3 regions of the Pseudomonas sp. S3_A09 genome follow, and region 1 is predicted to be linked to each of the others. Evidence: riboswitches for the same ligand, from Rfam matches in the RefSeq annotation. Region 1 holds a riboswitch; each other region holds the start of a gene.

Region 1 (10,480 bases):
CAGCAATTCGATGCGCATTTGTGGCTGGGCGGTTACCTGCTCTACCCTTGGCCCGGCCAGGCTCAAGCCCCCGTCGGCGCCCATCCGCAGCACCTGCGTGGGCGCTGGTTGCATCAGCGCGATTGGCAAGCGTTTGTCAGCCTCAGCCAGCCGGGCCGCTGGCAACCCCTGCCCCGGCATGCGTGGCTGGCGCCGGCGCATTACCCGGCGGATCAGGTGTGGAGCGAGGCGCAGATGCAAGGCTGGCTGGCCGACCTGGACCCCATGGCCCCGGCGCAGTTGCTGGTGCGACTGGTGCAGGTGGGTGAGGATTGGGAGGAAGCTGAGCGGCTGTTTCTGGTGGCGGACCTTTGGCCGAATGTGCCGGGGGCGGGCTGAAGGATTTTTGGTGTATTGGAGGGCCTTATCGCAGGCAAGCCAGCGGCCACATTTTGACTGCACCGCCGATCAAATGTGGGAGTTGGCTTGCCTGCGAAAGCGATCGTCCAGGCGCTACAAGTCATCGATATGCCGATAATCCAGCTGCAACCCAGCCGCCAACTCTTGAGCCCGACCCAACCTGATCGGCCCACGCTCGATATCCACCAGCACGCCAGGGCACTCCAGCAACGGTAACCCGGCGATATCCTTGAGTCGTCCGTCAGTGATCACCAGCAACCGCTGTTGCTCAGCCGGGTAACGCGCACGCCGCAGTGCCAGCCAATGCCTGGCCTCTACAAGCGCCGCGAGTAATGGCGTGCCGCCGCCCGCGCCCAACTGGTCCAGCCAACCCGCCAAGCCCTTCGCCGCCTTCAATCCCTGGACCTGCCATTTGGGCGAATGCCCGCTGGCTGTCAACAACGCCATCCGTGCCCGCTGGCGGTAGGCATCATCAAACAACTGCGCCAACACGCCCTTGGCGTCGGAAAGCGCGTGATGTCGCCGGGTGGACGCCGACGCATCGACAATCACCAGCCACGCCGCGGGGGCCGAACGACTGCGCAGGTGATAAAGCAGATCCTCACGGGTTTGCGGGCGCCCACCGAGCAAGGTGCCCGGCCAATTGATCGAGCCCTGTTTCGCGCTGCGCGCCTTGCCGTGCCTGCCTCTGTCCAGTTGCCCCGCGTTGGGGCGGGCATCCGCCCCCGCGTCAGGTCGGGGGCGAATGCCTAGGGCTTTTTTGGCCAGGTGGGGATTTCCCGGCGTGCGCCCGTGGGCAAGGCCGGTGCGGGCATGTCACCCCATTGGCCTTGGCCTGGGGAAGCGTCGGAGGACTTGGGCGATTGCCCTTCACTCGGTGGGCTCGATAGAGTGGCCTGCTCTTGGCGGCGATGGCGCAAGGCAAACTCCGCCACAGCTTCAATATCTTCCTCGCCGATAGCATGGGCACCCCGCCAGGCGGCATGGGCCCGAGCGCCGCGCAACCAGACCAGGTCCGCACGCAACCCGTCGACGCCCGCAGCGAAGCACCGTTCGGTGATCCGAGCCAGCGTCTCATCGTCCAGCGCGATGGCATCCAGCCGCGCCCGCGCCTGAGTGCAGCGCTCTCGCAAGGCTGCCTGCGACTCATCCCATTGTGCGCAGAACGCCGCCGGGTCGCTGTCGAAATCCAGGCGACGACGAATGATCTGCCCACGCTCGACCGGCAAGGTCTGCCCACTCAACGCCACGTTGAAACCGAAACGGTCGAGCAGCTGCGGTCGCAACTCACCTTCCTCCGGGTTCATGGTGCCGATCAGCACGAAGCGCGCCGAATGGCGATGGGAAATACCATCGCGCTCGATCAGGTTGGTGCCGCTGGCGGCCACGTCCAGCAGCACATCCACCAAGTGGTCGGGCAGCAGGTTGACCTCATCGACGTACAATACGCCGCCATCGGCCTTCGCCAAGACCCCGGGTGAGAACTGCGCCCGCCCCTCGCCCAACGCGGCGTCCAGGTCCAGCGTGCCCACAAGGCGCTCTTCGGTGGCGCCCAAAGGCAACGTCACGAACTGACCACTGGCCAACAGGTCCGCCAAACCGCGCGCCAAGGTCGACTTGGCCATGCCGCGCGGACCTTCGATCAGCACACCGCCGATCTTCGGGTCGATGGCAGTCAGGCACAGCGCCAGTTTCAGGTCATCGGCGCCGACTACGGCGGACAGCGGGAAATGGGGAATATCAGTCATGCGATCCCTCTTCAAATTCTGCGACACAAGCCTGCTCACCACAACGAGCCCGCCTTTAGCCGTCCTCTTCTATATCCAGCAACAGGTTTTCCAGCGCCTCGCGATACGCCCCCGGCTCCTGCCACATGCCCCGCTGCTGGGCTTCGAGCATGCGCTCGGTCATGTCCCGCAAAGCGTCGGGGTTGTGTTGCTGCACAAAGGCGCGGGTGTCGGGGTCGAGCAGGTAGGCATCGGCCAGCAGCGCGTATTGATGATCGTCGATCAGCGCCGTGGTGGCGTCGAAAGCGAACAGGTTGTCCACGGTCGCCGCCATCTCGAATGCACCTTTATAGCCATGGCGCTTCACGCCTTCGATCCACTTGGGGTTGGCGGCGCGGGAGCGGATCACCCGGTTCAGCTCTTCCTTCAGAGTGCGGATCTTCGGCAGGTCCGGTTGGCTGTGGTCACCATGGTAGCTGGCGGCCTTGTCACCGCTGAGGGTTTCCACGGCAGCGAGCATGCCGCCCTGGAATTGGTAGTAGTCGTTGGAATCCAGCAGGTCGTGCTCACGATTGTCCTGGTTCTGCAGCACCGCCTGCACCTGGCTCAAGCGCTGAGCGAATTGCGCACGGGCGGCGGTGCCTTCATCGGAACCTCCATAGGCGTAGCCGCCCCAGTTGAGGTAAACCTCGGCCAAGTCCTCACGGCTTTGCCACAGGCGACCGTCGACCGCGCCCTGCACGCCCGCACCATAGGCGCCCGGCTTGGCGCCGAAAATGCGCCAACCGGCTTGTTTCGCCGCAGCTTCTGCGTCCAGGCCAGATGTGAGCAACGCCTCACGCTCACTGCGCACCTTGGCGGCCAGCGGGTTCATATCGTCCGGTTCATCCAGCGCCGCCACTGCCTGCACCGCGGCGTCGAACAGGCGGATCAGGTTGGCGAAGGCATCGCGGAAGAACCCGGACACACGCAGGGTCACGTCGACACGCGGGCGGTCCAGCAGGCTGATCGGCAGTATTTCAAAATCATCCACCCGTTGGCTGCCGGTCGCCCACACCGGGCGCACGCCCATCAGCGCCATGGCCTGGGCGATGTCGTCGCCGCCGGTGCGCATGGTGGCAGTGCCCCATACCGACAGGCCGAGTTGGCGCAGGTGGTCGCCGTGGTCTTGCAAATGTCGCTCGAGAATCAGGTTGGCGGATTGAAAGCCGATGCGCCAGGCCGTGGTAGTGGGCAGGTTGCGCACGTCGACGGTGAAAAAATTGCGACCCGTCGGCAGCACATCCAAACGTCCGCGGCTCGGCGCGCCACTTGGGCCGGCAGGCACAAAACGGCCACTGAGGGCATCCAGCAAGCCACACATTTCCGCCGGGCCACAAGCGTCCAGACGCGGCGCCACCACGATGCGCAGGCTTTCGATAACGGCCTTCACATCCTCCCAACCGGGCTCTTCCAGCTGTTCAAGCGGCCCCTCCAGCGCCTGTTCGATCAGCCGCGCGGCATACAGCTCCAGGCGCTCGCGGGTATCGCCGGCGGTGCGCCACAACTGCGCATCGATCTTCTGCAAGACCTGGGGACGGCGCCCGGTCCAGGGCTCGGCCAAAGCGCAATCCAGCGGATCAAAGCCCAAGTCAAAGGCCTTGGCCAACACACGCAGCAGACTCGATTGCGGACCACGGCCATCGCCACGCGGGATGCGCAGCAAGGCCAGCAAAGTATCGATACGCAGGCGACCTGCCGGCGACTCGCCAAAGATGTGCAGGCCATCGCGGATCTGCGACTCTTTCAAGTCGCACAGGTACGTGTCCAGGCGCGGCAGCCAGACGGCGGCGTCGGCGTCGCTCTCCAGCTCAAGTTCCTGGTCGATGCGGGTTTCGCGCACCAGCTTGAGGATGTCTTTCTGCAACTCCAGGGCGCGACGCGGATCCAGCAGTTGCGCTTCGTAGTACTCGTCCGCCAGCAGCTCAAGGTTACGCAGGGGGCCGTAGGTTTCGGCACGGGTCAGGGGCGGCATCAAGTGATCGATGATCACCGCCTGGGTGCGTCGCTTGGCCTGGGCGCCCTCGCCCGGATCGTTGACGATAAACGGGTAGATATTCGGCAGCGGCCCCAGCAGCGCATCGGGCCAGCAGTTTTCCGACAAGCCGACGCCCTTGCCCGGCAACCATTCAAGGTTGCCATGTTTGCCTACATGGATCACGCCGTGGGCACCGTAGGTGTGGCGCAACCAGAAGTAGAACGCCAGGTAACCGTGGGGCGGTACCAGGTCCGGGTCGTGGTAAACGGCGCTGGCGTCCACCTGATAACCCCGCGCCGGCTGGATACCGACGAACGTCAGGCCCAGGCGCAGGCCGGCGACCATCATGCGGCCATCGCGGAACATCGGGTCGTGATGAGGCGTGCCCCAGCGCTCCAGCACCGCCTGGCGATTGGCCGCGGGCAAGCGGCTGAACATCGCCTCGTAGTCCTCCAGGCCCAGGCTTTGGTGGCAGGGGCGCAGGTCGAGGCTGTCGAGGTCATTGGTAACGCCGCCGAGCAAAGCGTGGATCAGTGCCGTGCCGCTTTCCGGCAATGCATCCGACACCGGGTAGCCTTCGGCCTGCAGGGCACGCAGGATATTCAACGCCGCCGCCGGCGTATCCAGGCCGACACCATTGCCGATACGACCGTCGCGGGTCGGGTAATTGGCGAGGATCAGCGCGATGCGCTTGTCGCCATTCGGCACTCGCGCCAACTCGACCCAGCGCCGCGCCAGCTCAGCAACAAAATCCATGCGCTCCGGCGCGGCGCGGTAGCACACCACATCCGACTGGCTGCGCTCACTGCGCCAGGCCAGGTCCTTGAAGCTGATCGGCCGGCTGATGATCCGCCCGTCCAGCTCCGGCAAGGCAATGTGCATCGCCAGGTCGCGGGGGCCAAGACCTTGGTCGCTCGCTTCCCAGCCGGGCTGGTTGTCCTGGGCGCAGATCGCCTGGATCACCGGGATATTGCGGCGAAACGGCCGCAAGTGCGGCGCTTCCGGGCTGGACTGGGCGAAGCCGGTGGTGTTGAGAATCACCGCCGCGCCGACCTCGTCCAGCAGGTCCTCGACCACCGCCAGGCAGCCGGGTTCTTTCAAACTGGCCACCGCCATCGGCAACGGGTTGAGACCCGCCGCCTGCAAGCGCTGGCAGAACACATCGATAAAACCGGTATTGGCTGCCTGCAAATGCGAGCGATAGAACAACACCGCCGCCACCGGCCACTCAGCATTCCAGTCGGCCTGCCAATCATTCAGCCGGGCGCTGGCACGGTGCGGGTGATAAATCGCCGTGCGCGGCAAGGTTTGCGGCTCGGCCCAGGCGTAATCACGGCCCAGGTAAGTGCTGGCCAGGCAGCGATAGAAATCCAGGGCATTGCCCAGGCCGCCCTGACGCAGGAAGTGCCAGAGGCGATCACGCTCTTCGGCGCCGACGGTACTTAGTCCGCTGAGCTCAGGGTCCGGGCGATCATCCCCCGGCACCAGAATCAGTTGAACGCCACGCTCGGCCAATTCCACCAGACGCTCAATGCCGTAACGCCAATAACCGATGCCACCATGCAGGGAAATCAGAATGACCTTGGCGTGGCGCAGCACCTCATCGACATACAGGTCGACCGAGGCATGGTTCTGCACCTGCATCGGGTTGGCCAAGCGAAAGCTGGGGTAATCGTCCGGCAACTGCTGGGCCGCTTCGGCCAGCAGCGCCAGGCTGGAATCGCCGCTGCACAGGATCACCAGATCAGCGGGGGTTTGTCCGAGGTCGGCAATATTGTCGTCCGAGACGAAACCACCGGGCTGGGTCCTGAGCAGGTGCATGGGTTAAACGCTGAGGGCTGCGCGCAGTTGCGCTTCAAGGCCCGCCGCGTCGAGGTCCTGACCGATCAGCACCAAGCGTGTGATGCGTGCTTCGTCCGGGCCCCAGGCACGGTCGAAGTGCTTGTCGAAACGCGTACCCACCCCTTGGATCAGCAGGCGCATCGGCTTGTTCGGAATCGCAGCGAAGCCTTTGACGCGCAGGATGCCGTGTTGCACCACCAACTGGGTCAGGGCGTCGAGCAGCAGCGCTTCATCGGCCTGCGGCAGGTCGATGGAGATGGAGTCGAAGGCGTCGTGATCATGGTCATGATCGTCTTCACCGTCATGGTGATGGTCGTGATGACTGTGGCGACCGTCGATATGCTCTTCAGAGCCGGCACCCAGGCCGATCAGCACGTCCAACGGCAAACGACCGCTGCTGGCTTCAATGATCTTCACCGCGGGCGGCAGTTCTTCCGCGACTTCCAGGCGCACACGGGCCAGGTCTTCAGGGCTGATCAGGTCGCTCTTGTTGAGGATCACCAGGTCGGCGCTGGCCAGTTGGTCGGCGAACAGCTCATGCAGCGGCGACTCGTGGTCCAGGTTCGGGTCGAGCTTGCGCTGGGCATCCACCTGGTCCGGGAAAGCGGCGAAGGTGCCGGCGGCCACGGCCGGACTGTCGACCACGGTGATCACAGCGTCGACGGTGCAGGCGCTGCGGATTTCCGGCCACTGAAAGGCTTGTACCAGCGGTTTTGGCAGGGCCAGGCCGGAGGTTTCGATGAGGATATGGTCGAGGTCGCCGCGACGGGCCACCAACTCGCGCATCACTGGAAAGAACTCTTCTTGCACGGTGCAGCACAGGCAGCCATTGGCCAACTCGTAGACGCGGCCGTTGGCTTCTTCTTCGGTGCAGCCGATGGAGCACTGCTTGAGGATTTCACCGTCGATACCCAGTTCGCCGAATTCGTTGACGATCACGGCGATGCGACGGCCCTGGGCGTTATCGAGCATGTGGCGCAGCAAGGTAGTCTTGCCCGAGCCGAGGAAGCCGGTGACGATGGTGACGGGGAGTTTGGCCAGTGTTTTCATCGGATGCCCTTGGGGGCGGGCATACGGGACGATAGGCCCTGCGACGGCGCGCAGCAGCGGATTTCGTCACCGGATCACCCCGCCCGGTTGAAGTAGAAAATCGGTTGCGAGGCAGGTCTCCTGGCTTGGGGCTTGCGGGTCTTGCGACCGGCGCTGGCTGCGCCTTCCCGCCTTGTCGGCAGTGGCGTGGCAGTCAGCTGAACCCTTTACAGTTGCGGGGGCAGCCGCGGCTTGGACCGCGTTCCCTTCTTAGCTTCGGCCTGGGCCGAAGAACCTCGAAGGGTGTAAGGCTACGCAGTGCTTGGGGGATGGTCAATGATGGGGTTGGATTGGTTGGGTTAGTGTACATATCCGTTTCTGCGGTAACGGCTGAAATGGGTTCCGCCCTTACGGCGGGTCACTTTGGAAAAGAGCCCCAAAGTAACCAAAGGGCTCTTGCCCCAACACTCGGCACCTCGCTCACGCTCGGTGTGCCCGTAATCCGACAGGGATTTGGGGGGCCGCCGCCACGCGCCATCCATGGCGCGGGGCGGCTAAACCGGCATCCCTGCCGGTTTACCCCCCAAATCCCTGTCGAATTCCGGCCAGCGTGTTTGACGGGGCGCTTAGGATCAAGATCAAGATCAAGATCAAGATCAAGATCAAAAGCAAAAGCAAAAGCAAAAGCAAAAGCACAGCGGCCTGACAGCCGGCTTGAGTGGTGTAGAGCAAAGGCGGTTCGCTGTAGGAGCGGAACCCATTTCAGCCATCACCGCAGCAACGGATATGTACACACCCCAATTGACTCCCCTCCCACCCCCATGCTCTCCTACACATCTTGTTTCGGGTGCCCTTCACAGGGTGAAACGGGAAACCGGTGCGTCATAGCGATATGACCAGTCCGGTGCTGCCCCCGCAACGGTAAGCGAGTGAAGCGTCAGATCCACTGTGCCTCGACGGCATGGGAAGGCGATGCTTATTAGGCACATTGCCCCTCGCAAGCCCGGAGACCGGCCCGAAAAATTCAGATAACAAACCCGCGGTGGGCGGGCGCTGTTCAAACCCTGCGTGCCTGGCTCGCGGGGTTTCCATGCGCTCGTTTCACCCAGACACCTGAAAGGGACGCGCCATGTCGATCGTCAGCAGCACCTCGCACTCCGCCAGCAGCACCGCCACCCTGAGCCAACGCCTGACCGCCGCCATCGGCGCGTCGATCCTTGGTGCGTGCCTGGTGTACTTTGCCGGTTTCTCGCACATCGAGGCCGTGCACAACGCTGCCCACGATACCCGCCACAGCGCTGCGTTCCCGTGCCACTGAGACCTGCCGACATGATCAAGCGTATCGCGCAAACTGCAGGTTTCACCGGCCTGCTGGCCGCCCTGTTGCTGACCTTGCTGCAAAGCTTCTGGGTCGCCCCGCTGATTCTGCAGGCGGAAACCTTTGAAAAGGCCCCGGCCGCCACCGAAGTGGCCCACGAACACACCGAAGGCGCTGCCGCCCACACCCACGATGCCGAAGCCTGGGAGCCGGAAGACGGCTGGCAGCGCGTGCTCTCCACCACAGGCGGTAATCTGGTGGTCGCGGTCGGTTTTGCGCTGATGCTGGCCGGTCTCTACACACTGCGCGCGCCAACCCGCACCGCCCAAGGCTTGCTGTGGGGCTTGGCCGGTTACGCAACCTTCGTGCTGGCACCGACGATGGGCCTGCCGCCTGAGCTGCCGGGCACTGCCGCCGCGGACCTGGCGCTGCGCCAGACCTGGTGGATCGGCACTGCGGCTTCTACGGCTGCCGGCATCGCTTTGATCGTATTTGGTCGTAACTGGCTGTTGAAAGTGCTGGGCGTGGCGATCCTCGCCGTCCCCCACGTGATTGGCGCGCCACAGCCCGAAGTGCATTCGATGCTGGCACCGCAAGCCCTGGAAGCACAATTCAAGATCGCTTCACAGTTGACCAACGTCGCTTTCTGGCTCGCACTGGGCCTGATCAGCGCGTGGCTGTTCCGCCGCAACCGTGACGACCAATACTCGGCATGACCCTGGTGATCGGCCTGGGTTGCCAGCGGGGTTGTGATCTTCACACCTTGCTGGCGCTGTTCGATTCGGCCCTCGCCGAGGGCGGTATCGAGCGTCACCGCATTAGCGCGCTGGCCAGTATCGATCGCAAACAGAATGAACCGGGGTTACTGGCTCTGGCCCAGAGGCTGAACCTGCCACTGCAGTGTTTCAGCGCCGAGCAACTGGCGGCGTTTGAACACCGCCTGAGCCACAAATCCGACATCGCTTTTGCCCACACCGGCTGTTATGGCATCGCCGAAAGCGCCGCGCTGGCACTCGCCGAGCACCTTGCAGGCAGCCCTGCCCGCCTGTTGATCACTCGCAAAAAAACCGCCCAAGCCACCTTTGCATTAGCCTGCGCCGGCTAAAATCCCGATAATTGCCGCCCCCGATCATGAGCAACATTCATGCTCGCCCGTTTTTCGACAGGAACCACCATGACCGTCTACTTCATCGGCGCAGGCCCCGGCGACCCGGAATTGATCACCGTCAAAGGCCAGCGGCTGATCCGTAGTTGCCCGGTAATCATCTATGCCGGCTCATTGGTTCCGGCGGCGGTATTGGACGGCCATTCGGCGCTAACGGTGGTCAACAGCGCCGAATTGCACCTGGAACAGATCATTGACCTGATCAAAACCGCCCACGACAACGGCCAGGACGTGGCCCGCGTCCATTCCGGTGACCCGAGCCTGTATGGCGCCATTGGCGAACAGATCCGCCATCTGCGGGAGCTGGGCATTCCCTTCCAGATCATTCCCGGCGTCACCGCCGTGGCCGCCTGCGCCGCCCTGCTGGAAACCGAGCTGACCCTGCCCGATATCGCCCAAAGCGTGATCCTGACCCGCTATGCCGACAAAACCCGCATGCCCGCCGGCGAGGATTTCGACAGCCTGGCCCGGCATGGCACCACCATGGCGATCCACCTGGGGGTCAATCACCTGGAGAAGATCGTCGCTGAGCTGCTGCCGCACTACGGCGCGGATTGCCCGATTGCCGTGGTGCACCGGGCAACCTGGCCGGATCAGGATTGGGCGATGGGCACGTTGAGTGACATTACCGAGAAGGTGGCGGCCAAAGGCTTTCGGCGCACGGCATTGATTGTGGTGGGCCGGGTGTTGGCAAGTGACAGCTTCAGTGAGTCGTCGCTGTATCGCGCGGGCCATGCTCACCTTTACCGCCCCTGAAACCCAGGCATAAAAAAACGGCGCTCACGGGGCGCCGTTTTTTCTGCTCGCAGTGAACGCCTTATTCAGTAGTAGGCGTTTTCTTTCTGCGTGTGGTCGGTCACGTCACGCACGCCCTTGAGCTCTGGAATACGCTCCAGCAAGGTGCGCTCAATGCCTTCACGCAGGGTCACGTCCGCCTGGCCACAGCCTTGGCAGCCGCCGCCGAATTTCAACACCGCAATGCC
Region 2 (10,480 bases), 1.8 Mb from region 1:
TTCTATCAGCCGAAAGAGCAGGTCATGGGGCGCGAGTTCGGCGAAGGCGGGGTCGAAGCCATTGAGATTCAACGCTGACTCGCGACTGAATGCCAAGGCTCGGCCAACATAGGGATAACTACGCAGCAGGTCCAGATTAAGGTCAGGCTTGAACACCGGGTCTTGGTAACCGGTAGCGGTCAGCGAATCTTCATCGGTGTAGCACATGCTGATGCCCGGGTTAAGGGCGATGCCCTCTGCCAGCAATAGCAACGCGTGGGGATCAAGTCGGTCGCCGCCCCGTAGCAGGTAGCACCAGTCGACCTGGATGGCCTGAAGCAGCTCATTGAGCTGGCTGGGCCAGGACTCCGCCAGCGGTAGCCAGACCAAGTTATCGGCCGGTGTCATCCCGGCCGGCTCGCTGTTTGACAGCACCACGATGGCCGCCGCCTTGTAGAGTTGGCGGTTGATGCTTTCCAGGCTGGCACGTAGCTGCGCAATATCACCGGTAGTATCGGTCAACACCACCAATACGTCGGTGTGCTGTGGCCAGCCAGCCAGCCGTGTTGGCAAGCCTTCGAAGTCCGCGGTAGACAGTTGTCGGGTATCCAGCCATCGCCGATACTGGTCGATATTGCGCTGGTGTTTGCCTGCATTCGCCAGCACGCCGAAGAAGCGCTCGATAGCGTGTGCCAGCGTGCCGGTAAGCTGACCGCGTTCAGTGTCGAAATCTTTGCCGGTGAGGTTCATCCGTTCCAAGGGGGCCAACGCTTCAATGCGTACAAAGAACATGGAGCCGGCAAAAAAATCCGCATCGTCGATTCGTTGTGAATCAATCCCGGCGCGTTCGGCCAGGGCCAGCAGGCGCTGACGGTCTTCTTCTTCAAGGTCCTGAGTGACTTGCGCCCGGTAAGGCTCTGTGCCGAGCAGTGGATGGTGCGATGGGGCGGCAAGATATTCTACCGACTGCCGGAATCGCACAGGGCTGAGCAAATCATCGAAAAGGTCATGTGCCCAGGAGCTCTCGGTGCCCATATGGGCCGAGCGTTTGGTGTGCAGCTTGACCAGCGTGGTGATGTTGTCGGCACGCAAGTTCGCAAGTACGTGGAGGAATGGCAGGGCATCCCTACCGTGATCGGGCACCCGATAGAGCGAGTATTTCAAACCGCTGACGGCGAGGTGGCTGTGTACGGTGTCTTCCAGGCCGGCTACGCACGTTACGTATAGATGCAGGCGTTCATGCAGCAGGACCAGGCGGCGCAAAATGTCTAGCAGCACACCTGGAAGATACACATGGATCACCACGCCAATGGGAGGCTCGCCGTCTTCGAGAACGGGCTGCTCGGCGACAAGTACTTCGCACTCGCCGACAAGCGGGGCGGCACTGTGCGAGGTAATGAGTGGCTGGAAATCGCAAGCCAGGTAGGCGCCCTGTACATGAAACGGCTCAAAGGCCTCAGGGGCTGACAAGGGGGCACGTCGCACCTGCGATGAAGGCTGCGGGTTGTAGAGCCCCAGTGCGTGGATCTGGCGGGTGAAATTGGCGAGGCCCTGATCGAACAGATCCTGCATATCTGGCTGGTTCTGGCGTTGCTCGGCATGCCGGCGAAAGAGTGACAGGGGCTCCTGTATGAAAGCGAGATGGCCGTGTTGCAGCAGGTTCACAAACATGGCCAAGTCGTTAATGGCACGAATAACGACGCCGCCCAAAGCGCAGATATGTGGCGCTTTGTCGATCAGTTGGGCGCGACGAAACATCACTGTGCTAGGTTCGCCAATGAAATTGACAGGCCAGTCGCACAGTAGCGAAATGAGGTCTGCACCCTGCAGGCAGGCGTCTTTGTCGAATACTTCACACGTCTGGAGGATGTCAGGCAGTGGCTCGTCTTCGGTTCCAATCAGTCGGCGCCGTGAAGTGACCAGCGAGATATCGTTACGTGCCTCAAGCACGGCGGCAAGGCGCTCGACGCAATTGGGCAGCAACAGATCGTCGTCATTGAGAAACTTGATGTATTCGCCCCGGGATTCTTCCAGGCAGCGACTGAGGTTGAGCTGGCCACCCAACTGCTGTTCGTTGTGCAGGTAGCGCACCGGCACTGCGGTCTGTGCAGCAAGACGCTCGGTGATCAGGCGGATGCCGTCGTCACGACAATCGTCTGTGATCACTATCTCCAGATTCGCGTAGCTCTGGTTCAGTGCGCTACTCAGCGCGGCCTCGAAGAACCGCGGGTTATAGGCAGGTATCGCAATGCTGACCAGCGGTAAGCGGCTGGTCGGGAGGGTATTGGTCATGCTCACACCAACTTGAACAGGGGGCGAAGGTAGAACTCGCTGAGGCCGCCTTCACGGCCGAGGCGATCACAGGTTTCAGCTTGAGCGAGGGCGCCGGGGCTATCGAACAGCTCGATTTTCCGTGTGTGCGGGTCCAATACCAACCCGATGTGTTCGATCTCCCAGCCGGTGCCTCTCAGTGCTGCATCGACGTAAGCGAGTTTTTCGGCCAGTACATTGCGACCCGCCACGGGTTGCGCGGTGTCGCCACCCCAATTGAAACCCATCTGGTAGAGGAGGCAGTCGGCTGACGGGCGAAGCGCCTTCAGAAAACCCTGGATATAACCTTGCAGGGCATGTTTGTCGGGCACAAGCGCGGCATCGAAATCGACTCCTGCATGATGTAATACGTTGAACAACAACAACGTATCGAAATGCCCCGGCATCGCCTGCGCGACTGCGTAGTCGAGGGCTTGCTGTACGACCTCGACGTTGTTCAAATCGAACTCGACGCTCAAGGCGCGAATAAAGTTGGCGCTGGTCTCGTCCAGCTCCCAGGCAACGCAGTGGCTGCTGGGGTAAGTATGAGCGAGGGTGGTGCTGAATAGTCCGGTATTGGCGCCGACATCCAGCAGCCGTTGGCCGCTGAAGTCGAAGTGCGCTTCCAGGTATTCCAGGCGGCCGTGGTCGGCACGCCAACGCGGGTTCACCGGTACGTCAAAGCCTAGTCGTTCTGTCACGAAAGCAGGCAGCGGTTGGTAACAGGCGTGTTTCCCGGAGTGCATATACAGCGCCAGTAGTTGTTCTTTGGTCATTGGCGTTTGCCTGAACGAAGGAATTCGAAGAAGAACAGCCTCAGGCTGTCAGTGGCGAACCAGATGTCATAGCGCGGCAGCCAACAGCAGGCCTTGAGCAGCCAGCTGCGAGCGCCGGCGAAAAAGCGCATGTCACTGCGTGGCTGTCCGACAAAGCCGCCGAGCCAGAGGTACTTGTCCCGTTGCCAGACGCCTAGAAAACGCTGTTGCGCGGCCATTTGCGGCGTCTGGTGCCGATCTTGCACCAACCAGCTGGCGCGGAAGCCATTTTCAAGCGCCAGTTGCATCGGCCCCCAAAGGCGTGGGTTTGCCTCGATGATGAAGTGTTGGCCGGCGCTTTCCATCACCTCAAACATGATGAAGCCGCAATAGTGATGCTGTTCAAGCAATGCCCGCAGGCGCTGGTCGGTATTTGTATCGGGGCAGCGCACCAGCTCGGCGGCAACCATCGATTTGCCTGCCGCCTGCTGGGCGATGTTGCGTTGATAGAGCGCGACGACACCCGCGTCGTTGCGGAAATAGAGATAGTAAAAACTTTGTCCGTCTATATAGCGTTGAATGAGGTAGCGTGCGGCATCGTAGTGGCGTGCATGTTCAGCATACTCGGCAGCACTACGCACCAGCAGCGGGTAAAGGCGCTGGCCATGGGGGCCGCTTTCGACCCTGGGCTTGAGCACAAAGGGCAACTGGCCTTCAGACAATTGCTCGATTTGCGCGGGTATTTTCAGGCCGACGACTTTTGCCGCCGCCAAGAGTTTTTCCTTATCGGAAAACAGATGGTAAATAGCCGGGCTGACAGATATACCCTGGATGCCTTCCAGGAATAACCAGTCTTGCATGCCCATCAGCAGACGGTTTATCGACTCGGCGCTCGGGGCGATGGTCAGCGGGCGTGTGGGGTGGCTGGCCTTGATGTCGAGCAGTAGGCGCTTGAATTCATTTTCATCAAGGGCATCCTGAGTGCGTTGTGCAAACAGGTAGCGGCGAAGGCGTGTGCGATATAGCGCATCTTGAGTGTTGCGTGTGATTAAGACGAAGTCGATGCGGTCGCGCTGAAGGGAGCGACAAAAAGCGCCGACCGCGCGCTCGTTGGCCCCGGTGAATATGATCACCAAAGGCTTTTCAGCGGGTGTCATCGTCATCGCGCAGCCAGTTGTTCAGCGAGCAATTCGGCCAGGCATTCTATGACTCTATCCACGCATTGATCGCTGAGTGAAAGATGAAACGGCAATCCCAGCAAACGCTCCGCTAATTGGTCAACCACTGGCAGCGGGCCAGCCGTATAGGCTTGGAAAGCGGGGTGGCCATGCAGCGGAGGGCAGTACCAGCGCCGGGTTTCGATGTCTTTGCCCAGCAGGCGCAACTGAATATCTACACCGCGTAACCCCGCGGGCAGCATTACGGGCATCAGGCTGTACACGCCATCGACGGGCTTGGACTGGAGTTTCAGTGCAGGGATTTTTTCATTTAGGCGTTCTACGTAGCGTTGATGCAAATTGCGTCGTGCTTCTGCGACAGTTGGCCAATTGTCCATCGCGGCCAGTGCGACGGCGGCGTGGTATTCGCTCATCTTGCCGTTCTCGCCGGCCTCGAAGACCAGGCCTCCACTCTGTGCATCGATGCCGAAGTTACTTAATGCTCGCATGCTTTGGGCGTAGGCGTGGTGGCGCGAAGCCACGAAACCACCTTCACCTCCCCCTAGGGATTTGGTGGCGTGCAGGCTGAAGGCGACTTTGGTCGTCAGTCCAATCTGCTGGTTACCCCAGGCGCCTGCGGCATCGACGACCACCGGAATTCCGGTTTCGGCACTAAAAAGATCCCAGCCAGCGACATCTTGAGCGCAACCGTACGTGGACACCGGCATCACTGCATCGAAGGGCACTTCGGCCAGCACTGCGCGTGCTATGGCGGGGGTCAGCAACCAATTGTCAGGATCGACGTCGCTGATAAGCGGCGTGAGTCCGGCCCGGATGATTGCGGTAGCCGTGGCAACGAACGTCAATCCGGGTACCAATACGCGGCCGCTCTTGCGAAGCTTCAGGGCTTCCAATGCAATTTGCAGCGCACACGTACCATTCGCCATAGACACAACATGGACTTGCGCGGGCTCGCGACTGAAAGAGCGCGATAGCCGGCCCTCTAGCTCATTGACCAGCGGGCCGAAGTTGGTGTACCAGCGGTTTTCATCGATTTGCTTCCAGTACGCAAGAATCTGCTCGACTTTGGGCATTTCCGGAACGAGCAGCTTGATGATGTTTTTCATGGTACGCACAACCGTCAATGAAATGTCGTTCTTGGCAATATGACGAGGCGAAGCAGGAAACATACCAATTTGGTAAAGGGTCGGCTTGGTGGGTTCGCGGTTCTGCGGCATCGAACAATTTGCATAAAACCAACAAGTTAACGCAAACCTTTGATTTTGCTTGGGGTCTGTTGCATTGTGCGCCCGGCGTCACGGGTATAAACTTTGCAAACTTTACACAGAGGCCACTAACGGTTCGTTTGGAGCCGTTCAGTCAGCATGAAACCGATTCAGCTGCCCTTGGGTGTGCGTCTGCGTGACGACGCCACCTTTATCAACTACTACCCAGGCGCCAATGCCGCTGCACTCGGCTATGTCGAGCGGCTCTGCGAAGCCGACGCCGGGTGGACCGAAAGCCTGATCTATTTGTGGGGCAAGCACGGCGTAGGGCGTACCCACCTGTTGCAGGCCGCGTGCCTGCGTTTCGAGCAAATGGGCGAGCCGGCGGTTTACCTGCCCCTGGCTGAGTTGATGGATCGCGGTATCGGCATTTTCGACCATCTTGAGCAGTACGAGCTGGTGTGCCTGGACGATCTGCAAGCGATCGCCGGCAAGGCGGAATGGGAAGAGGCGCTCTTTCACTTGTTCAACCGTTTGCGTGACAGTGGTCGGCGCCTGCTGATTGCCGCGTCTACCTCGCCACGGGAATTGCCGATCAAGCTGGCCGACCTCAAGTCGCGGATGACCTTGGCGCTGATCTTCCAGATGCGCCCGCTCTCCGACGAAGACAAATTGCGTGCCTTGCAACTGCGTGCTTCCCGTCGTGGCCTGCACCTCACCGATGAGGTGGGGCATTTTATTCTCACTCGCGGTACACGCAGCATGAGCGCATTGTTCGATTTGCTCGAACAGCTCGACCAGGCCTCCTTGCAGGCCCAGCGCAAGCTGACCATTCCCTTCTTGAAAGAAACCCTCGGCTGGTAGACAGCCCTTTGTTTTTGCCGCGTTCGGCAAATTCCAGGCGCCAGAAAACCTGCGTTTGAGCCGATGTGGCTACGCAAAAGGCAGGTACGGGGTGTTAAGGGCTTAGATGTCATGGTCCAAACAAGAAGTCACATAGATCACGATTGAATTTGCAAATCGATGTGATAGAGGGCATAGTCTCGTCTTCTTTACATATCAGCCACGGTCGTGCCCATGCTAAATCGCTTCGCACCCCTCGTGCCCCTCGCACTCGTTACCCTGTTGTTTGGTTGCGCCTCCCACCCTCAACAGGTGGCAGAACAGCAAAAACCACAGGTTCAAAATCAGGCAAAATTCGTTGCTGCACAGTCTGCTTCTGTTTATGAAGAAGAGCTGGCAACTGAAAAAGAGCTGACCAACTTCTCCGGTAGCAAGCCTTACCAGCTTCCCGTTCTGGCCGACAGCATCCTCGAACGCGGCATGTCCCTGATCGGTACCCGTTACCGTTTCGGCGGCACTTCTGAAGCCGGCTTCGACTGCAGCGGTTTCATCGGCTATCTGTTTCGTGAAGAAGCGGGCATGAACCTGCCACGCTCCACCCGCGAAATGATCAACGTGGATGCACCGTTGGTCGCGCGCAACAACCTCAAGCCCGGTGATCTGCTTTTCTTCAGTACAGCAGGGCGTGGTCGTGTGAGTCATGCCGGTATCTACTTGGGCGACAACCAGTTTATCCACTCCAGCAGCCGTCGCAGTGGCGGTGTTCGAGTCGACAATCTGGGCGACAGCTACTGGAGCAAAACCTTCATCGAAGCCAAGCGCGCACTCGCCATGGCCCCGACGACAGTTACCGCTAGCAAGTAAACTTAAAGTGATACTTGAAGTTTGACGTGTAAGCGCTAGAATCCCTGGACATTGTTGTAATCCGTTCGCGCGAGCTTTGCTTGCGCGTTCTGGTTTTCAGCGTTCGGCAGCGAAAGCCGCATCCAGACCAGGATTGTTCTGCCCATGTCGACCTCGGCCCGCCTGATCCTCATTCTTTGCGCCGCGCTGCTCAGCGCCTGCGCAAGTCGTCCACCGCCGCCTGCTCCCGTAGCGGTGAAGCCCAAGCCGGTGTTCAACTATTCCAGCCAGAATTTCTCGCCTGCGGCCGAAGACGTCCTCTTCCGTGCCCTGGGCCTGGTCGGCACGCCTTATCGGTGGGGCGGCAATACACCGGACTCCGGGTTTGATTGCAGTGGCCTGATCGGTTTTGTCTTCCGCGACGCTGCCGGTATCTCCCTGCCGCGTACCACTCGCGAATTGATCGTGATGCGTGCGCAAGATGTCAGCGAGCAGAATCTGCAGACGGGCGACCTGTTGTTCTTTGCCACGGGCGGCGGTTCACAGGTCAGCCACGCCGGGATCTACGTCGGTGAAGGCCGTTTTGTGCATGCACCGCAAACCGGCGGTACGGTGAAGCTGGACACCTTGTCCAAGGCGTATTGGCAGAATGCCTACCTGAGCGCCAAGCGCGTGTTGCCAGGCAATCTGGCGCGTAATCCCTAGAAAGCAGCGGCAGGTTTCACGCGTGAAGCTGCAAGCGGTGCGATGCCTGCTTGCGGCGATCAGCTTGAAGCTTGCAGCTCGCCCCTCAAACTACTACCCTTCGCCGCTTGTTCCAGGTGCTCTGTGGCCCATGGGTCGACGGAGTGAAACAGGGAAGCCGGTGAGTGAGCGCACTTGTACACAGTGACGCCGCGATCCCGGCGCTGCCCCCGCAACGGTAAATGAGTCAAGACGCTGCCTTTTGCCACTGTATCGCTCGCGATATGGGAAGGCGCAGCGTCGGTACGCGCTTCTATAAGACGCGCGCCACTCATGAGCCCGGAGACCGGCCTGCAACATCCAACAGCATCACGGTGGGCGATGCTTGGCTATCTGTTTTTTCTTTTTCCTGCCCGCCGTTTTTGTCCAGCCCCAACGGAGAGCTGCCATGACCGATTCCCCCGACCGCGACGAACGCCACCTGGCGCGCATGCTGCGCAAAAAAGCCGTGATCGATGAACGCATCGCCAACTCCCCGAACGAGTGCGGCCTGTTGCTAGTGCTGACCGGCAACGGCAAAGGCAAGAGCAGCTCCGCGTTCGGCATGCTGGCCCGAGCCATGGGGCACGGCATGCAGTGCGGTGTGGTGCAGTTCATCAAGGGGCGCAACAGTACCGGTGAGGAATTGTTCTTCCGCCGTTTCCCCGAGCAAGTGCGCTTTCATGTCATGGGCGAAGGCTTCACCTGGGAAACCCAGGACCGCCAGCGTGACATCGCCGCCGCCGAAGCCGCCTGGGCGGTTTCCCGCGAGTTGCTGCAGGACCCGTCTATCGGTCTTGTCGTACTCGACGAACTGAACATCGCCCTCAAGCACGGCTATCTCGACCTGGACCAGGTGCTCAGCGACCTGCAAGCCCGCCCGCCGATGCAACACGTGGTGGTCACCGGCCGCGGTGCCAAGCCTGAACTGATCGAAATGGGCGACACCGTCACCGAAATGGGCATGCTCAAACACGCGTTCCAAGCCGGTATCAAGGCACAGAAGGGCGTCGAACTTTGAATCAGCCCCGTCATTGCCCGGCCGTCTTGATTGCCGCACCGGCGTCCGGCCAGGGCAAAACCACCGTCACCGCCGCGCTTGCCCGATTGCACCGCAACCTGGGGCGCAGGGTACGCGTGTTCAAATGCGGCCCGGACTTCCTCGATCCGATGATCCACGAACGCGCCAGCGGTGCGCCGGTGTATCAATTGGACATGTGGATGGTGGGCGAGCAGGAAAGTCGTCGCTTGCTATGGGAAGCGGCGGGGGAGGCGGACCTGATCCTGATCGAAGGCGTGATGGGCCTGTTCGATGGCACACCGTCGAGCGCCGACCTGGCGCGACACTTCGGCGTGCCTGTCTTGGGCGTGATTGACGGTACGGCGATGGCCCAGACCTTCGGCGCGTTGGCCCTGGGCCTGGCACGTTATCAGCCGGATCTGCCGTTTGCCGGGGTGCTGGCCAATCGCGTTGGCACCTTGCGTCACGCACAATTGCTCGAAGGCAGCCTCACCGAAGGCCTGCGCTGGTACGGCGCGTTATCCCGCGAGACCGGTATCGAACTGCCTAGCCGTCACTTAGGCCTGGTACAGGCGAGCGAACTGAACGACCTCGATGTGCGTCTCGATGCAGCCGCCCAAGCGCTGGGCAGCAGTTGCGAAGTGGCTTTGCCGCCGCCAGTGACCTTTGCCGCACCGGAAGTGATCGAAACCCAGCCATTGCTCAACGGTGTGCGCATCGCCGTGGCCCGCGACGAAGCCTTCGCGTTTACCTATGGCGCCAGCCTCGACCTGCTGCGGGCAATGGGCGCTGAACTGGAGTTTTTCTCGCCGATCCACGATCGCGAATTGCCTGATGTCGACAGCCTCTATCTGCCCGGTGGTTATCCGGAATTGCACCACCAGGCGCTGGCGGAGAACACCTCGATGCTTGACGCCATCCGCGCTCATCATGCCGCCGGCAAACCGCTGCTCGCCGAATGCGGCGGCATGCTCTACCTGCTGGACTCGCTGACCGATGTCGAGGGTGTTCGCGCCGAACTGGTGGGCCTGCTGCAAGGCGATGCGGTGATGCAGAAGAAACTCGCGGCCTTGGCGCTGCAAAATGTCGAATTGCCCGAAGGCACGCTGCGCGGCCATACCTATCACCACTCCCTGACCACCACCGAATGGCAGCCGATTGCCCGTGGCCTTAGCCCCAATGGCGGACGCGGTGCCGAGGCGGTTTATCGGCAGGGGCGGATGACGGCTTCCTACGTACACTTTTACTTCCCCTCGAATCCCCAGGCGGTGGCCGCATTGTTCGCGCCCGATCCTGTAGGCGCCGGCTTGCCGGCGATGAGGCCATGACCGACAACGCCTTCCCCGAGGCCGACCGCCAGGCCGTCTACCGCGCCATCGCTGAACGTCGCGACATGCGCCACTTCAGCGGCGGCACTGTCGCCCCCGAATTGCTCCATCGTCTGCTCCAGGCCGCGCACCAGGCACCCAGTGTCGGCCTGATGCAGCCCTGGCGTTTTATCCGCATCAGCGACCGTCCGTTGCGTGGGCAGATTCAACAACTGGTGGAAGAAGAACGCATACGCACCGCCGAAGCCCTGGGTGAACGCTCCGATGAGTTCATGAAGCTCAAGGTCGAAGGCAT
Region 3 (10,480 bases), 1.5 Mb from region 1:
GCGCCTGCACCCCAAACGTCTCCTGCAAACGCTGCGGCGTCAGGACCTCCAGTGGTTTACCCAGCGCCACCAACCGCCCGTGATCCAGCACCGCCAGCCGATCACAGGTCAACGCTTGATTCAGATCATGCAGGGCAATCAAGGTGGTGACGGGCAACCCTTGCACGCCCTGCAAAATGCCGAGCTGATGCTGGATATCCAGGTGATTGGTCGGCTCATCCAGCAACAGGATCTGCGGCCGCTGCGCCAACGCACGGGCGATGTGCACGCGTTGGCGTTCACCGCCCGAGAGGCTGCGCCAGGCGCGATGGCTCAAGTGGGTGGCGTCGACGTCACGCAAGGCCTGATTGACGATGGCGTCGTCTTCGCCGGACCACGGGCTCAGCGCTGACAACCATGGAGTGCGGCCCAGCGCCACCGCGTCGAACACGCGGATGGCGTCGTCGGTGTCGGCCTGCTGTTCGACCACTGCCAGCTGCTGCGCGATGGCGCGGCGCGACAGCTTGCCCAGGTGTTGGCCGCCCAGTAAGACTTCGCCGGACGCCGGCGTGCGCAGCCCGGCGAGCAGCTTGAGCAAGGTGGATTTGCCGGAGCCGTTCGGCCCGACGATGCCGAGGGTTTCGCCCGGCTGCACGTCCAGATGGATATCGCGCAGCAACTGCGCTTCACGCACCTTGAAGCCCAACCCTTTGCAGCTCAGTACTGTCATCGCGCATTCCTCCGGCCAATGAGGATCAGCGCAAACACCGGCGCGCCGACCAGCGCCGTGACCACGCCGACCGGAATCACCTGGCCTTTGATCAAGGTGCGCGACAGTACATCGGCTGCAATCAAGAACAACGCGCCGCCCAACGCACTGGCCGGCAGCAAGCGCGAGTGCCCGGTGCCGAGCAGCAGGCGCACGGCGTGGGGGATTACCAATCCGACAAAGCCGATGGAGCCAACAATCGACACCATCACCGCCGTCACCAGGGCCGCGCAGCCCACCAGCACAAATTGCACCCGGCGCACCGGAATGCCGAGGGACGCTGCCGAGTCGCTGCCGAAGGTAAACGCATCCAACGCACGGCGGTGCCACAGGCACACCGCCAAGCCTGCAACGGCCACCGGCACCGCTAACCACACCGAGGGCCAGCGCACACCACTGAGGTTGCCGAGCAGCCAGAACAGGATGCCGCGCGCCTGTTCGGAACTGGCGGATTTGGTGATCAGGAAGGCGGTGAGCGCATTGAACAACTGCGAGCCGGCAATGCCCGCCAGGATGATCTGGCCGGTGCCGCTGGCCGAACCGCTGGCGCGCGCCAGCAGGATCACCAGCGCAAACGCCGCCATGGCGCCAACAAACGCGCCCGCCGACAACGAAATCAACCCGCCGCCCACGCCGATCAACGCCACCAGCACCGCGCCAGTCGAAGCGCCGGCACTGATGCCCAGCAGGTAGGGATCGGCCAGTGGGTTGCGCAACAGCGATTGCAGGATCACCCCGCACGTCGCCAGCCCGGCGCCACACGCAGCGGCGACCAGGGCGCGGGTGAGGCGGTAGTTCCACACCACGCCTTCGTCGATGGGGTCAAGCACGTAGCTGGCCGCCCACAGTTTGTTGGCGAGCACCTGGAGCACGACTTGCGGCGAGATGGCGGTTTCGCCGATCGCCACCCCCGCGAGTAGGGCGGCTAATAGCAGGGCCAGGGCGAGTAGGGTGCGCGTCATTTGGGCAGGTCGTAGCCGTCGATGGCCGTGGCCAGTTGCTCAAGCCCGTCGAACGTGCGGATGCTGGCCTGCAGCGCCAGGGCATCGAGGATGATGATGCGGTTGTTTTTCACCGCGTCCATGTTGCGAGTCACGGGATCGCTGCGCAGGAAGGCCAGTTTCTTTTCATGGTCGTCGGCGGGGTAGCGGCGGCGGTCCATGCGTGCGATCACCAGAAAGGTCGGGTTGGCCTTGGCGAGGGTTTCCCAGCCGACGGCGGGCCATTCTTCATCGGATTGCACCACGTTGTGCAGACCGAGGGTTTCCAGCATGAACTCTGGAATGCCCTTGTGGCCGGCCACGTAAGGATCGCTGGCCATCTCGGAACTGGAGAACCACACCAAGGCACTGGCTTGCTTGAGGCCTTTGCTTTGCACGGTGGCAACAGATTTGGCCAAGCGTACCTTGAGGTCGTCGTTCAACTGTTGGCCGCGCGCCTGTACGTCGAAGATCTCGGCGAGTTGGCTGATGCTTTTATAGATCGTCTCGATTCGGAACGGCTCCAGCCGTGTGCCGTCGGCGCCTACCAGGTTGTCCTTGCCTTCGCAGTCGGAGGGCAGCAGGTAAGTGGGGATCTTCAGTTCATGGAATTGCTCGCGGGTGCCGACCACGCCCTGGGGCCCGACCACCCACTCCAGCTCGGCGGCCACCAGCTGCGGGCGCTTGGCGATCACGGCTTCAAAGCTCGGCTCATTGTTGGCTAGCCGCTCGATGCCGTCGTTCTGCACCTTGTACTGCGGCAGTACGCTGTTGAACCACAGTGAGGTGCCGACCACTTTGTCGCCCACGCCCAATGCGTAGAGCATCTCGGTGGCCGCCTGGCCGATGGTCACGCTGCGGGCGGGGGCTTGCTGGAAGGTCAGGCGACTGCCGCAGTTTTCCACGGTCAGCGGGTAGTGGGTGGGCGCGGCTTGGGCGAGGGCACAGAAGCCCAGGCCGGTGAGCAGGGCGGTAACGCGTGGCAGCATGGGGCAATCTCCGAATGAACCGTACGTGCCATTCGGAAATACACCCTTAAGCGCTGCACTAGAAAAACAGGCAAGAATGTCCTTCCCGGACACCCCGCCGGTTGGTAATTGAGCTTGGGCCGGCAGGTCTCCTGACTGATGCGTCGTCGCCAGGCTCCGGCCTTCCCGGACAAGGTCCAGTGGCATCAGGGAGCAGGCTCAGCACCTACAGTTGCGGGGGCAGTTCCGATTGGCGAGGGTGTACCGCGCTTCGGATTCCCTATTAGTCCCGTTTGGGAACCGGCGCGGTATGGTAGTTGATTAGGGCGGGGCGATATAGCCCGAGGCACGCCCGGTCAGAGACGAATGTCTTCAGGCCCCTGTATCAGGGCTTCAATCCGCGTGCCGGTGGCGCGTTCTTCGTTGCTGAAGCCGTCGTAGTCGGCCAGGTTGGCAAAACGCAGGCCGGTGAGGCGTTCTATCTGGATTACGCTGCGCTGGTAGGTCCTGAGCTGGCCGAACACCAGGTCGAGCTGGCCCAGCTCGCGGCTCTGGTCGATCATGTAGGCGCTGGCCGAAGGCTTGCCGTCATCGCTGAGGTAGGCGACCACTTTCCAGAACGCCTTGGGGATCTGGACGCCCCGGTACACCCGGTCTTCGTCGGCGAACACCGGGCCGGTGAACACGGTGGCTCGGGCTTTCCAGCGCTGGGTGTTGTCGAGGATGTAGTCTTCGAGCTCCAGCCACGTTTTCTGGTTGAACCCGCTCATCTGCGGTGAACAGTTGGTGAAGTGGAAGGTGTCGAAGTTGGCGGTTTGCGCCGCGTCGCCCCAGTTGGGGTCTTGTCGGCGCACCAGGTGGCCGCGATCCAGGCCGTTGCTGGCATACAGTGCTTCGCCCACCTGCGCATCAATGGGCAGGCGTCCGTCGTAGGCCCAGGTGTCGTTGCTGCGAATGATGTCCATATGCTGCCCGCCATCGATGTTGACGCCCACATACAGCGCGAGCCGCTTCGAGCGTGACATCGTTATCGAGAAGTGCGTGTAGTCCAGGCGCTTCTGGACATCGCCGGCCAAGGTCTCTTCAACCGTAGGCCAGGGCACCCCGAAGCTGCCGAGAAAGTCCTCAGCGTAGCCGCGTCGGTCCTTCAAGTCGTTGGCCGAGGTGACGCGGGGCGTCGCGGCTCGTGCCTCCAGCAATGTGGGGCTCGGTGCGATCAATGGGCGCAGGTCAGCGAGCCTGGGGCGGTATGAAAGGTCGATTTTGGCTTTACGTGCGGGCATCGGTCAGTCCTCCTTGGATAAACACGACTGCAACATAGGTTAATGACAATTGATGACACGCGATAACCCCTGGAGGCTATCCTGAATCGATGACCCGGACGTTGTTACCTGCCAAATGGAGCCAGCCAATGTGTGTTCGCCAGCCGAATCGTAATCCGATTTTCTGCCTGATCCCGCCCTATATGCTCGACCAGATCGCGCGCAACGGGGACAAAGCGCAACGGGAGGTCGCGTTGCGCACCCGCGCCAAGGACACAACGTTCCGCTCGCTACGGATGGTCGCCGTGCCTGCCAAGGGACCGGCGCATATGGCCCTGGCCATGGGGGCCGATAAACGCCGCTCGATCTACAGCGCCGAGGGCGCCGACAGCCTGCCGGGCACGCTGGTGCGTGGCGAGGGGCAGCCCGCCAGTGGTGATGCGGCGGTGGACGAGGCCTATGATGGCTTGGGCGCCACCTTCGATTTTTTCGACGAGGTCTTCGATCGCAACTCCATCGACGATGCCGGGATGGCGCTGGACGCCACTGTGCACTTTGGCCAGAACTACAACAATGCGTTCTGGAACTCGACCCAGATGGTGTTCGGGGATGGAGACGGGCAGTTGTTCAACCGCTTTACGGTGGCCCTCGACGTGATTGGCCATGAGTTGGCCCACGGCGTCACCGAGGACGAGGCCAAACTGATGTATTTCAACCAGTCCGGGGCGTTGAATGAATCGCTGTCGGACGTGTTCGGTTCGCTGATCAAGCAGTATGCGTTGAAGCAACGTGCGGAAGACGCCGATTGGTTGATCGGCAAAGGGCTGTTCACCCAAAAGATCAAAGGCACCGCCCTGCGCTCGATGAAAGCCCCCGGCACGGCGTTTGACGACAAACTGCTGGGCAAGGACCCCCAGCCCGGGCACATGGATGATTTTGTGCAGACCTACGAGGACAATGGCGGGGTGCATATCAACTCCGGCATTCCCAACCATGCGTTCTACCAGGTGGCGACCATACTGGGCGGGTTCGCCTGGGAGCGCGCCGGGCGCATCTGGTATGACGCGCTGCGTGATGCGCGGCTGCGGCCCAACTCGGGTTTCCTGCGCTTTGCGCGCATTACTTACGATATTGCAGGCCGACTCTACGGCGCTAACAAGGACGAACAGAAAGCGGTCAAGGACGGTTGGAAGGCGGTCGGCATTGCTGTCTGACGAGAGGAACGGCCATGCAAATTTCAATCAAGGAAAACGGCGGGCCCGGTTTTTTTCCGGGCCTGGCCAAGCCACAGACGGTGGAACTGGACACGCTGCCGGAGCAGGAACAACAGGAGCTGCGGCAGCTTGTCGAGGCTTGCGACTTCTTTCAACTGCCGCCCAGCAATGCGCCTGCCCCCGGTAATCCGGGCCAAGTGCATTACACCGTGACGGTAAAGGACGACGAGCGCGAGCACACCGTTTGCGTGCTCGCGCCGGTGAAGTCGCAGGCGCTGGATGGGCTGGTGCAGTGCGTGCGACGGCATATTCGCTGTTGAGGCCGCTTTAGGTCTAGCGGGACGGTTCGACAGGCCCCCTTGCCACCGATGTCGCTTGATTTACTTGCGATCCAGCCACACCGTCTGGGCGTTGCAGAATTCCCGCACGCCGAAGTGCGATAGCTCGCGTCCGAAACCACTCTTTTTCACGCCACCAAATGCCACCCGAGGGTCGGAGACGCTGAAGGCGTTGATGAAGATGCCGCCGGTTTCCAGCTGATTGGCGATGTCCCGTGCCTTCGCGGAGTCGGTGGTGAAGATGCTGGCCGTGAGGCCAAACTCGCTGTCATTCGCCAGGGCCACCGCATGGTCGGCATCACGGGCGGTGATGATCGAGGCGACTGGGCCGAACAGTTCCTGTTTGAACGAGGTCATCTGGTCGGTGACGTCTGCCAGCACGGTCGGTTCGTAGTAGTTGCCGGCGCCGGGCACTTTGTGGCCGCCCAGCAGCAGGGTGGCGCCTTCTTCCAAGGTCGCCTGGACCTGGCCGTGCAGCTCGTCGCGCAGGTCGAAGCGTGCCATCGGGCCGATGTAGGTGGCGGCTGACGTCGGGTCGCCCATCACCAGAGCGCGGCTGGCTTCCAGGAATTTGACGGTGAAAGCCTCCACCACACCTTCTTCGATGATCAGGCGCTTGGCGGCGGCGCAGACTTGGCCGCTGTTCTGGAAACGACCGATCAGCGCCGCTTGCACCGCGGCGTCGAGGTCGGCGTCGTTGAGTACGATGAACGGGTCGGACCCGCCCAGTTCCAGCACGCACTTTTTCAGCGCGGCGCCGGCCTGAGAGCCGATGGCGATGCCTGCACGTACGCTGCCGGTCAGGGTGACGGCGGCGATGCGCGGATCGGCGATGGCCTTGGACACGCCGTCGTTGGTCACGTTGACCACTTCAAACAGACCTTCGGCGAAGCCGGCCTTCTGGAACGCTCGTTGGATCAGATAGGCACTGCCCATCACGTTTGGCGCGTGTTTGAGCACGTAGGTATTGCCGGCCAGCATCGTCGGTACGGCGCCGCGCAGCACTTGCCACACCGGGAAGTTCCACGGCATCACGGCGAAGATAGGGCCTAGCGGGCGGTATTCGATCTGCGCACTGCCGTTGTCCACCAGGGTCGGTTCCGGGGCGAGCATGGCCGGGCCGTGGGCGGCGTACCACTCGCTGAGTTGCGCGCACTTTTCGATTTCGGCACGGGCCTGGGCGATGGGTTTGCCCATTTCCAGGGTGATCATCTGCGCCATGTCTTCGGCTTGTTCGCGCAGGGCGCTGGCCAGGCTCAGCAGCAACTCGGCGCGCTGGCTGACCGGCTGACGGCGCCAGGCACGGAAGGCGAGGGTTGAGCGGTCGAGGGCGGCGTCCAGTTGCTGCGCGGTTTCATACGGATAGCTGCCGACCGTTTCGCCGTTGGCCGGGTTGATCGAGAGGGCGTGGGTAGTCGCGTTCATGGCACCGTCCTGCTGAGTGAATTAGGTTGAGTTCAGCGTACGGGGCTATATCTTTTCTGGAAACTGAATAATATTAAGCAATACATTCACGATTGGAGAATGATTTGGACCTGGTGCAACTGGAAATCTTCAAGGCCGTTGCCGAGCAAGGCAGCATCAGCGCCGCCGCGCAGTTGATTCATCGCGTGCCGTCGAACCTGACCACGCGCATCAAGCAACTGGAGCAGGACCTCGGTGTGGAGTTGTTCATCCGCGAGAAAAGCCGCCTGCGCCTGTCACCGGCCGGGTGGAATTTCCTCGGTTATGCGCGGCGCATCCTCGACCTGGTGCAGGAAGCCCGCGCGACAGTCGCGGGGGAGGAGCCCCAGGGTGCGTTTGCCCTGGGATCGCTGGAGAGCACGGCGGCGGTGCGTATCCCGGCGTTGCTGGCGGCGTACAACCAGAAACACACCAAGGTCGAGTTGGACCTGAGTACCGGGCCTTCAGGCACCATGATCGAAGGCGTGTTGTCGGGGCGGCTGACGGCAGCGTTTGTCGACGGCCCGCTATTGCACGCGACCCTGGAAGGTGTGGCGGTGTTTGAGGAAGAGATGGTGGTGATTGCGCCGCTGCATCACGCGCCGATCACCCGTGGGCAGGACGTGAACGGGGAGAGCATCTACACCTTTCGCTCCAACTGCTCGTACCGGCATCACCTGGAGCGCTGGTTTTCACAGGACGGCGCGGTGCCGGGCAAGATCTTCGAGATCGAGTCCTACCACGGCATGCTCGCTTGCGTCAGCGCCGGCGCGGGCCTCGCGCTGATGCCGCGCAGCATGCTCGACAGCATGCCGGGGTCGGCGGCGGTGAGTGTTTGGCCGCTGACGGACAACTTCCGGATCCTGCACACCTGGCTGATCTGGCGGCGGGGGACGGTGTCGCAGAGTTTGAACAGTTTCGTGAAGTTATTGGAGGAGCAGGGCGCCATCCGTGCGGCTTAGCCACCGAATTGCAGGGTGCCCATCGCCAGCTTTGCCATCAGTGCGGTCGCACCCAATTGCACCAGCCACAGCGCCAGACCGCCCAGAAAGACGCCCAGCGCCACTTGCAGCACCAGGCTCTTTTGAGGCTTGGGTTGCGGTGCGCGTGGGGCGTAGTCATCCAGTTCGTCACGGTCGGCACGCAGGTCCAGGTCATCGTTTCTCATAGCATTCTCACAGCGAAGGGGCGGTCAAGGTTCAGTCTAGGGGCTGGATACGAAAAAGGGGAAGCCATAGGCTTCCCCTTCTGGTGCAACCGCTGCAGGTTTACAGCACCTGAACGATCGCCTTTGTGACTGCATCGATGTTCGACTGGTTCAACGCCGCCACACAGATACGGCCGGTGTCGAGGGCATAGATACCAAACTCGCTGCGCAAGCGGGTGACTTGCTCAACGGTCAGGCCAGAGTAGGAGAACATCCCACGCTGGCGACCGACGAAGCTGAAGTCGTGGCCCGGAGCTGCCTTGGCCAGTTCGGCCACCATCTGCTCGCGCATGCCACGGATGCGCAGGCGCATTTCGGCCAGTTCGGCTTCCCACTGGGCACGCAGCTCAGGGTTGTTCAGCACCGCTGCAACGATCGCCGCGCCGTGGGTTGGCGGGTTGGAGTAGTTGGTACGGATCACGCGTTTGACCTGGGACAGGATGCGCGCGCTTTCTTCCTTGGAGTCGCCGACGATGGACAGTGCGCCCACACGTTCGCCGTAAAGCGAGAACGACTTGGAGAACGAGCTGGACACAAAGAAGGTCAGGCCCGATTCAGCGAACAGGCGCACGGCGGCAGCGTCTTCGTGGATGCCGTCGCCAAAGCCCTGGTAGGCCATGTCGAGGAATGGCACCAGGTTCTTGGCCTTGATCACGTCCAGCACGTTCTGCCAGTCGGCCGGGCTCAGGTCGACGCCGGTCGGGTTGTGGCAGCAGGCGTGCAGCACCACGATGGACTGGGACGGCAGGGCGTTGAGGTCTTCGAGCAGGCCGGCACGGTTCACGTCGTGAGTGGCGGCGTCGTAGTAGCGGTAGTTCTGCACCGGGAAACCAGCGGTTTCGAACAGCGCGCGGTGGTTTTCCCAGCTCGGGTCGCTGATGGCGACGACGGCGTCTGGCAGCAACTGCTTGAGGAAGTCTGCACCCAGCTTCAGGGCGCCAGTGCCGCCTACCGCTTGCACGGTGGTGACGCGGTCAGCGTTCAGCAGTGGCGATTCAGCGCCGAACAGCAGGGTTTGCACGGCCTTGTCGTAGGCCGCGATGCCGTCGATCGGCAAGTAACCACGGGCGGCGTGTTGCGCCACGCGAATGGCTTCCGCTTCGGCAACGGCACGCAAGAGTGGAATCTTCCCCTCCTCGTTGCAGTAAACGCCCACGCCAAGGTTGACCTTGGTGGTTCGTGTATCGGCGTTGAATGCTTCGTTGAGGCCCAGGATAGGATCGCGTGGTGCCATTTCGACAGCGGAGAACAGGCTCATTTTTGCGGCAGCTCTATGGGGGATAGGAGGGACGTGTCGCGCTCCAGCCGAATGCACTAGAGCGGTGCACAAACGGGGAGCTAGTATAGAGGCCATCACCGCCAAGGGCGACAGCCGAAATGGCTTTTCGGCCAAGTTTTTCGGTTTATTTGCCGACCGTTAGTCTTATTGCAACATTGACTGGTGAGGGCGTGTATGACGATTGCCTTGAAACCCATGACATTCGCCACCACTTCTATGTCTATCATGGTTTTTTCCTACTATCCGCTCTGAGTCTTCGCGGGTGGCGGTCTATTTCGTCCTCGACGGGTTTACAGTCTGGGGGTGACCACACGAGGTACGTTATGTCGGATTTCCAACTCGTCACCCGCTTTGAACCCGCTGGCGATCAGCCGGAAGCCATTCGCCAGATGGTCGAGGGCATTGAAGCCGGCCTGGCCCACCAGACGCTGCTCGGGGTGACCGGGTCGGGCAAGACCTTCAGCATTGCCAACGTGATTGCGCAGATCAATCGGCCCACCCTGGTGCTGGCGCCGAACAAGACCCTGGCCGCGCAGCTCTATGGCGAGTTCAAGGCGTTCTTCCCGAACAATGCGGTGGAGTATTTCGTTTCCTACTACGACTACTACCAGCCCGAAGCCTATGTGCCGTCCTCCGATACCTTCATCGAGAAGGATGCGTCGATCAACGATCACATTGAACAGATGCGGCTGTCGGCGACCAAGGCCTTGCTGGAGCGCAAGGACGCGATCATCGTCACCACAGTGTCGTGCATTTACGGCCTGGGCAGCCCGGAAACCTATTTGAAGATGGTCCTGCACGTCGATCGCGGCGACAAGCTCGACCAGCGCGAGCTGCTGCGCCGACTGACCAGCCTGCAGTACACGCGCAATGACATGGACTTCGCCCGTGCCACCTTCCGCGTGCGCGGCGATGTCATCGACATCTACCCGGCGGAATCCGACCTGGAAGCGATCCGCATCGAGCTGTTCGACGATGAAGTCGAGAGTCTGTCGGCCTTCGACCCGCTGACAGGCGAGGTGATCCGCAAGTTGCCGCGCT

The links. A riboswitch is a leader RNA that binds a small molecule or an ion and turns the genes downstream of it on or off. The one in region 1 is predicted to bind cobalamin.
Positions count from the first base shown of each region.
Region 2: another riboswitch for cobalamin. It lies ahead of cobO (cob(I)yrinic acid a,c-diamide adenosyltransferase); the one in region 1 lies ahead of cobW (cobalamin biosynthesis protein CobW).
Region 3: another riboswitch for cobalamin. It lies ahead of AB4N92_RS02750 (ABC transporter substrate-binding protein); the one in region 1 lies ahead of cobW (cobalamin biosynthesis protein CobW).

Region 1 is NZ_CP162752.1:5,223,556-5,234,035, reverse strand. Features, by position in the region: gene AB4N92_RS24445 (DUF1853 family protein) at 1-378, shown strand, start outside; gene AB4N92_RS24440 (vWA domain-containing protein) at 493-1,095, opposite strand; gene AB4N92_RS24435 (ATP-binding protein) at 1,149-2,147, opposite strand; gene cobN (cobaltochelatase subunit CobN) at 2,203-5,964, opposite strand; gene cobW (cobalamin biosynthesis protein CobW) at 5,968-7,035, opposite strand; cobalamin riboswitch at 7,129-7,328, opposite strand; cobalamin riboswitch at 7,843-8,047, shown strand; gene AB4N92_RS24420 (CbtB domain-containing protein) at 8,144-8,332, shown strand; gene AB4N92_RS24415 (CbtA family protein) at 8,344-9,048, shown strand; gene AB4N92_RS24410 (cobalamin biosynthesis protein) at 9,045-9,437, shown strand; gene cobM (precorrin-4 C(11)-methyltransferase) at 9,507-10,253, shown strand; gene nfuA (Fe-S biogenesis protein NfuA) at 10,319-10,480, opposite strand, start outside.
Region 2 is NZ_CP162752.1:855,292-865,771, reverse strand. Features, by position in the region: gene AB4N92_RS04125 (glycosyltransferase) at 1-2,271, opposite strand, end outside; gene AB4N92_RS04120 (class I SAM-dependent methyltransferase) at 2,274-3,065, opposite strand; gene AB4N92_RS04115 (ATP-grasp domain-containing protein) at 3,062-4,207, opposite strand; gene AB4N92_RS04110 (DegT/DnrJ/EryC1/StrS family aminotransferase) at 4,204-5,439, opposite strand; gene hda (DnaA regulatory inactivator Hda) at 5,587-6,291, shown strand; gene AB4N92_RS04100 (C40 family peptidase) at 6,505-7,134, shown strand; gene AB4N92_RS04095 (C40 family peptidase) at 7,279-7,818, shown strand; cobalamin riboswitch at 7,916-8,166, shown strand; gene cobO (cob(I)yrinic acid a,c-diamide adenosyltransferase) at 8,246-8,857, shown strand; gene AB4N92_RS04085 (cobyrinate a,c-diamide synthase) at 8,854-10,185, shown strand; gene bluB (5,6-dimethylbenzimidazole synthase) at 10,182-10,480, shown strand, end outside.
Region 3 is NZ_CP162752.1:558,061-568,540, reverse strand. Features, by position in the region: gene AB4N92_RS02760 (ABC transporter ATP-binding protein) at 1-709, opposite strand, end outside; gene AB4N92_RS02755 (FecCD family ABC transporter permease) at 706-1,710, opposite strand; gene AB4N92_RS02750 (ABC transporter substrate-binding protein) at 1,707-2,717, opposite strand; cobalamin riboswitch at 2,822-3,016, opposite strand; gene AB4N92_RS02745 (DNA/RNA non-specific endonuclease) at 3,053-3,979, opposite strand; gene AB4N92_RS02740 (M4 family metallopeptidase) at 4,108-5,172, shown strand; gene AB4N92_RS02735 (protealysin inhibitor emfourin) at 5,187-5,492, shown strand; gene AB4N92_RS02730 (aldehyde dehydrogenase family protein) at 5,553-6,935, opposite strand; gene ptrR (putrescine utilization regulator PtrR) at 7,040-7,915, shown strand; gene AB4N92_RS02720 (hypothetical protein) at 7,912-8,121, opposite strand; gene AB4N92_RS02715 (amino acid aminotransferase) at 8,222-9,418, opposite strand; gene uvrB (excinuclease ABC subunit UvrB) at 9,763-10,480, shown strand, end outside.